3 regions of the Paraburkholderia sp. BR10872 genome follow, and region 3 is predicted to be linked to each of the others. Evidence: predicted binding sites of a transcription regulator. Region 3 holds the regulator's gene; each other region holds the start of a gene.

Region 1 (2,263 bases), on a different contig from region 3:
TCGGCGGCGAGCCCCGCGGCGTGACGCAGCTTGTCGTGGCGAGCGCGCAGCCAGGCGTTCGCTTGCGTGCGCGGGGCCAGCGCGTCGAGTGCTGCGAGTGTTGCGGTGATGGCGCCGGCAGCGTCGAAGTCCTGGGTGTCGGCGGCGCTCTCGAGTCCGTCGCGGCAATCGCGCAGCGCCAGATACGCGTCGATGTCCTCGCGTCGCTGGAACGCACGCGAGGCGTGATCGAAGGGCACGCTTTCGTAGCGAAAGACGCCGAGGTCGGCGAGCACGAACTCCGACCAGTCCTGATGCAGGTTGCCGAAGAACATCAGGCGCAGGCGCTCGCAGAGCGGGGCGCTCGCGAACAAAAGCACAGTGTCGGACGAGGCCGGGAACCACGCACGCCAGTCGCGCGGTTCGGGCGCGGCGGCATAGTGTGCATCGAGCGCCTCGAGCGTTGCCGCGCGCGTGGCGCGAGCTTCGAGCGCGATGCCAAGACGCTCGGCGAGCGCTTGCAGTTCGGCTTTCGTCACGAGCGCGGCGAGCGCGCCGAGATCGAGTGCGGGCGCGTCGTCGAGCCAACCCGCCGCGACGAGCGGTGCCGCAGCCGCGCGCGGGCAGCCGATCTCGTCGTACGCGAGCCGGCTGGCGCGAAAATAGGGACCCTTACGCATCAGCATGCGCACGAAGAGCGCGCGAGATGCTTGCGGCACCTGCACGAATTCGTCGGCGAAGCGGCGCTCGGCGTCGTCGAACAGGTCGGCGCAGCGCGCGTCGAGCCACGCTAGCGCACGCTCGAAGTTCGCGAGGTAATAGAACGGATCGGGAGAGTCGGGAAGCACGCGTGGCACTGTACGGATATACAGCAGCGATGATAGCAGGGTCGCAGGTGGGCGCGAGCGCCGTCAGGGATTCCCCGCCCCGTACGCTACAATTGCCGCAGCCTGAAAATCGGATGAGCGATGAACACACGTAACGCATGCTTCGCCGGCCTCGCGGCCGCCGTCACCCTGCTCGCGGGATGCGCGGCGCAGTACCGCAACACCAGCGCCTGCGAAGAGGCGATGCGTAGCCGCCTTGCCGAGGCGACGCTCGGCGACCTTAAGGTCACGCATAGCGCGACGACGTATCGTGGCGCCCGTGTGGTGGTCGAAGGGCAGCTCGAGAACGGCGCGGCTTCGGCCGCCGTGGTCGCCTCGGCGCCGTCGGCGTCGGCGGCGTCGGCCGCATCGGCCGCATCGGCGGCGGCGTCCACCACGGCGCAGGGCGCCAACGAGGCGCCCACGGTCACGGCGCCGATGGTGCAGGCGGCGGCGCTGCCCGGCACGATTTCGGTTCCCACCGCTCCGGTCGCCCAAGGCGGCACGCCAGAGGGCAAGCCGACCACGCCGGTCGCCGCGCTGGTCGCAAAGCTTGGTATCAAGAAGGCCGTCGGCACACCGGCGGCCGCGGAGTGCACCTTCAACGAGTCGGGCCTCGCGACGTTCCGCTGGCTCGCGCCGCCTAAGCTCGCGAAGACCACGCCCGACCCGAACGCCTCGAACGATTAAAACGAACGCACGCTGCTCGCCGTGGCGTTGCTACGGCAGCACCCGTCGTTGGCGCATTCTGCGCTCATGAAGGCCTCGCATGAGGCCTTCGTCGTTTGTGGCTGACAAGGCTTGGGTGATCGCCGGCGCGCTCAAAACGCGAAGAATGGTCCGCTGCCTGCAGGCGTGTCCTGCAAGGCGATCGCCGTGAACACGCGGCGCCCGAAGAAGAACGGCAGTCCCCAGCCGAACGCGCGACCGTTGTAGCCAGCGAGATTGCTGAAGGCCCAGTTGCCGGTGGCGAGCAGCGTCGTCGAGCTTGCGACCGCGAAGGTCACGGAAGCGCCCACACCGTCGATGCCGGCTATCGTCGCACCGAGGCTGACCGGCGAACTCGGGCAATACCAGAACCCGCAGCGCGTCATCGTCGGGCTGTTGAAGTACAGCGCGTTCGAGCCCGTGTCGAGGTAGCTCAGCGAGTAGACCGTGCCGTCCGATGTCGTCGTCTTCACATAGCCGGTGCCCGAGTTCGCGCGCAGCACCGTCGCGCTGCCGAGCGCGTTGTTCGCCTGCGTGCCGATGCCGAAGATCATCGACCCCCTCACCCCGGACGCGCCGCTGTCGGCCAGGGGCGGCAGGTCGATGATCACGCCGTTGTTGTCGGTGGCAAAGCCCGCCACCGGGTTGCTGACCTGTTGCGCAAGCGGTTGCGCGCTCGCCGTGCAGCCGCTCGCGCGGCAGGCGTAGTA
Region 2 (2,263 bases), on a different contig from region 3:
GCGTCGGTTTCGAGCGCGCGGTCGAACGGGGCGTTGGCGATCGATTTCGCCACGAGATACGTGACCGCGATGCTCATCGGCCAGAGCAGCAGCAGGGGCGCGAGCATCCAGTCGAGAATCTCCCCGAAGAGCGAGCGCGGGCGGGCCTCGGCGGCGGCTTCGGCTTCGTCGGGCGGGGCGAACGGATTGGCGTAGCGGGCGTCGCGCGCGTCGTCGTCGAGGGCGTCGGCCGCGAATGCGGTCGCGCCCGAAACGCTGTCGCCGGCCGGGCCCGCAACGCCTGCGGCGCCCTTGGGCGGCACGGCGCGCGCGATGGGAGGACGCCCGGCCATCGTCGATCCTGCCTACTTGAAGTGGTGGCTGGCGGGCATCGCCGGCGCGGCGTCGGGCGTGCCGGCCTCGGTCCGGGCGGGCGTCTGGCCTGCGCCGGCCTGCGCTTCCTTCGCCTCCTTTTCGAGGCAGTAGCCGAGCCCGCGCACGGTCACGATGCGCACGCCGCCCGCTTCGATTTTCTTGCGCAGCCGGTGCACGTAGACTTCGATGGCGTTATTGCTGACTTCTTCGCCCCATTCGCACAGATGGTCGACGAGCTGCTCCTTCGAGACGAGCCGCCCGAGCCGCTGCAGCAGCACTTCGAGCACGCCCAGTTCGCGCGCGGAAAGATCGAGCACCTGGTCGTTGATGCGCGCAATGCGCCCCACCTGGTCGAACGCCAGCGCGCCGTGCCGCACGACGGTCGGGCCGCCGCCCGCACCCCGCCGCGTGAGCGCACGCACGCGCGCTTCGAGCTCGTTGAGCGCGAAAGGCTTGGCCATGTAGTCGTCGGCGCCGAGGTCGAGGCCTTTGACGCGCTCGTCCACGCTGTCGGCGGCGGTGAGGATCAGCACGGGCAGGTTGGAATTGCGCGCGCGCAAACGGCGCAGCACTTCGAGGCCCGGCATTTTCGGCAGGCCCAGATCGAGGATCAGGAGGTCGAACGACTGCATCGACAACGCGGTATCGGCATCCACGCCGCTACGCACGTGATCAACGGCATAGCCAGATTGGCGGAGTGATCTCACGAGTCCATCCGCGAGTATGCTGTCGTCTTCGGCAATGAGGATTCGCATGTTGCGCCAGCGTCGCCTTCGAGGCTTTTAGACCTCGTAGTCAGGCTCGTAACACCCGCGCCGCGCCGCGTCCTTGAAGGCGCGGCCAGGCGACGCGCGGCGGTCTCCCGAAATTCGCGGTTCTGGATAGCCAGAAAGGCTTGCCAAAACCACTGTTTTTTTATACAGTGTCTGCGTTCGTGTGCATTAGCCCGAATGAGGCGTGCGCATGGTCACGAGACGCCGTTCATCATAGCAAAGGACGATTCATGGAAGATAGCAAGAAAGGCTCGGCTGGGCTGACTGCTGAAAAGAGCAAGGCGCTGGCCGCCGCGCTCGCGCAGATCGAAAAGCAGTTCGGCAAGGGGTCGATCATGCGACTCGGCGACGGCGAGGCGGTCGAGGACATCCAGGTAGTCTCCACCGGGTCGCTCGGCCTCGACATCGCACTTGGCGTGGGTGGTTTGCCGCGCGGCCGGGTGGTCGAGATCTACGGTCCGGAATCGTCGGGTAAGACCACGCTCACGCTGCAGGTCATCGCCGAAATGCAAAAGCTCGGCGGCACGGCGGCGTTCATCGACGCGGAACACGCGCTCGACGTGCAATACGCCGCCAAGCTCGGCGTGAACGTGCCCGAACTGCTCATCTCGCAGCCGGACACGGGCGAGCAGGCGCTCGAAATCACCGACGCGCTGGTGCGCTCGGGCTCGATCGACATGATCGTGATCGACTCGGTCGCGGCGCTCGTGCCGAAGGCGGAAATCGAAGGCGAAATGGGCGACTCGCTGCCGGGTCTGCAGGCGCGTCTGATGTCGCAGGCGCTGCGCAAGCTCACCGGCACGATCAAGAAGACGAACTGCATGGTGATCTTCATCAACCAGATCCGCATGAAGATCGGCGTGATGTTCGGCAACCCGGAAACCACCACGGGCGGCAACGCGCTCAAGTTCTATTCGTCGGTGCGTCTGGACATTCGCCGCATCGGTTCGATCAAGAAGAACGACGAAGTGATCGGTAGCGAAACGCGTGTGAAGGTCGTGAAGAACAAGGTCTCGCCGCCGTTCCGCGAAGCCGTTTTCGACATTCTCTACGGCGAGGGCATCTCGCGTCAGGGCGAAATCGTCGACCTCGGCGTGCAGGCCAAGATCGTCGACAAGGCGGGTGCGTGGTACAGC
Region 3 (2,263 bases):
GCCCGTCTTCGCCTTCCACTGCTTGATGAAGGCTTCGTTGATGTCCTGGTACAGCTCGCGCGTCGGATCGTAGGAGACGTTGAGCAGCGATGTATCCGCGTGAGCGGCCAGCGGCACCATAGCCGCCATCGCCGTGACGCCGACGAGCGGCGCAACGCCGATGACCAGTTTTGCCGCCAGTGTTTTCAGCCAGCCCGCGCGCCCCGTATGTGTCGTGCCCATCTATCTGTTCTCCGTTCTCGTGTGTGCTCGTTTGCGCTCATTGATGAAACTGCAGCTAACGATGGAGGCCAGTCTAGCGATCTCCTTACATTATTAAAAATGATGTTTTCTTATTTTTTAATACGCAAAAGTGGTAAGGACAGAGGAAGTCGCTGTTAAAGCGTGGCTTCATCCGCGCAAACACGGGAAAACGGCCTGATGGCAACGTTCAGTCGATGAACTTCAAGTAACACTTGAAAAGTGGCGAGTACTGTATAAAAATACAGTTACCTGTTCAAACATACAGTGGCGCCATGACCAAACTCACCGCACGACAGCAGCAGGTTTTCGATCTGGTTCGCCGGGCCATCGAGCGCACAGGCTTTCCGCCCACGCGCGCCGAGATCGCGGCGGAACTCGGCTTCAGCTCCGCCAACTCCGCGGAGGAGCATCTGCGTGCGCTGGCGCGCAAGGGCGTGATCGAACTGGCTGCGGGCGCCTCGCGCGGCATCCGCCTCGTGCCGGGGCCCGACGACCTGCCGCACCAGTTCACGCTCCCGCACCCGAGCATCATGCAGCTCTCGCTGCCGCTCGTCGGCCGCGTCGCTGCGGGTAGCCCGATCCTCGCGCAGGAGCACATCTCGCAGAACTACATGTGCGACCCGGCGCTCTTCTCGAGCCGCCCCGACTACCTGTTGAAGGTGCGCGGCCTTTCCATGCGCGACGCCGGCATCCTCGACGGCGACCTGCTCGCCGTGCAGAAAAAGGCCGAAGCGAAAGACGGCCAGATCATCGTGGCGCGCCTCGGCGACGACGTCACCGTCAAGCGCCTGAAGCGCCGTCCGAACGGGCTCGAGCTCATCGCCGAGAACCCCGATTACGACAATATATTCGTCGAGGCCGGCAGCGCGGAATTCGCGCTCGAAGGCATCGCGGTCGGGCTGATCCGCCCCACCGAATTCTAAGGAATCCGTCTCAGCGCGGTTTGCATATTGTTTGCGCACCATCTGCGCATACCTGGAGAGAGTCATGGAACGTCTTGCCCGCCTGCTGCCCTTCCGCCAATTCGGCCGCCTTCGCCATCTCCGTGGAATCGCCTCGTGCGCGGTCCGCGAAGTCCGCGGTTCGGCTGCCGCACTGAGCGGCTCGCTCTTCGAAGACTCGCCTGAGATGGAGGCGGCCAGCACAGCCGACCTGCCCGTGCTGCCCTCGGCACAGCCGGCGTTTGCGCGCGTGTCGCTCAACAGCACGCTCAACACCGAACAGCCCATGCGCCGCGCGCCCGTGCGCGTCTATCAGGGTCCGTCGCGGCTCATCCTAGTCGGCACGGTCGACGCGGTTTGCCGCGCAATCGACCGCTGCATCGCCGAGCAGCACAGCGACCTGCCCGCGGCACTCGCGAAGTAAGCAGCAACGCTGCCCAAATGTGAGAAGAGGTTACGGGCGGGATCGTTTGGCCCGGTTTGCGGTCAACACCGTGTTTAAACGATTTGCCCTATGCCGATGACGGAATCTCTCTCTACCCCGCGCAAGACCCAAGGCTGGAAAAAGCCCGTTGCGATCACGGTCGCCGTCGCAATGGTCGTTGCCGCGATCGGCTACGCCTATGCGTCGCCCTATATCGCGGTGAAACACATGAAAGCCGCGGCCGACGCGCGTGACGCCGTCGCGCTCAACGAATACGTCGATTACCCTGCGCTGCGCCTGAGCCTGAAACAGCAGGTGGGCGAGATGCTGCACCGGCGCGTCGAGGGGCAGCACAGCAGCAATCCGTTGCTGATCCTCGGCGCCGTAATTGGCGCGGCACTGATTAGTCCGCTCGTGGATGCCTACGCCACACCGGAAGGCGTGGCCGCCCTGCTCGATGGTATGCCGCCGACGGGCAAGCCCGGCGACCGGCCACACGCGCCGCCGCCAGCGGAATCCGGCGCGCCATCCGCGCAATCGGCAGAGCCGCCGCAATCGGCAGCCGCCTCCGCCGCGCCACCGGCCCCGGCCGTATCCGGCACCCCCGCGCCCGAGGCGCGGCCGGTGACCACGGCGGGCTATCGCGGCCTCAATG

What was found. The regulator LexA, encoded in region 3, represses DNA repair genes until DNA is damaged. The targets are predictions, from matches to a motif close to ACTGTATNNNNATACAGT.
Region 1: AB4Y43_RS21370 (VRR-NUC domain-containing protein) is a predicted target of LexA. The motif match lies at 835-852, and genes of this name have one in related genera.
Region 2: recA (recombinase RecA) is a predicted target of LexA. The motif match lies at 1,261-1,278, and genes of this name have one in related genera.

Annotation. Positions count from the first base shown of each region.
Region 1 is NZ_JBFRCN010000027.1:65,401-67,663, reverse strand. Features, by position in the region: gene AB4Y43_RS21370 (VRR-NUC domain-containing protein) at 1-827, opposite strand, end outside; gene AB4Y43_RS21365 (hypothetical protein) at 948-1,535, shown strand; gene AB4Y43_RS21360 (DUF3443 domain-containing protein) at 1,667-2,263, opposite strand, start outside.
Region 2 is NZ_JBFRCN010000028.1:77,838-80,100, forward strand. Features, by position in the region: gene AB4Y43_RS21860 (sensor histidine kinase N-terminal domain-containing protein) at 1-332, opposite strand, end outside; gene AB4Y43_RS21865 (response regulator transcription factor) at 345-1,109, opposite strand; gene recA (recombinase RecA) at 1,358-2,263, shown strand, end outside.
Region 3 is NZ_JBFRCN010000003.1:130,484-132,746, reverse strand. Features, by position in the region: gene AB4Y43_RS04075 (sulfate ABC transporter substrate-binding protein) at 1-222, opposite strand, end outside; gene lexA (transcriptional repressor LexA) at 516-1,166, shown strand; gene AB4Y43_RS04065 (hypothetical protein) at 1,231-1,608, shown strand; gene AB4Y43_RS04060 (DUF2939 domain-containing protein) at 1,705-2,263, shown strand, end outside.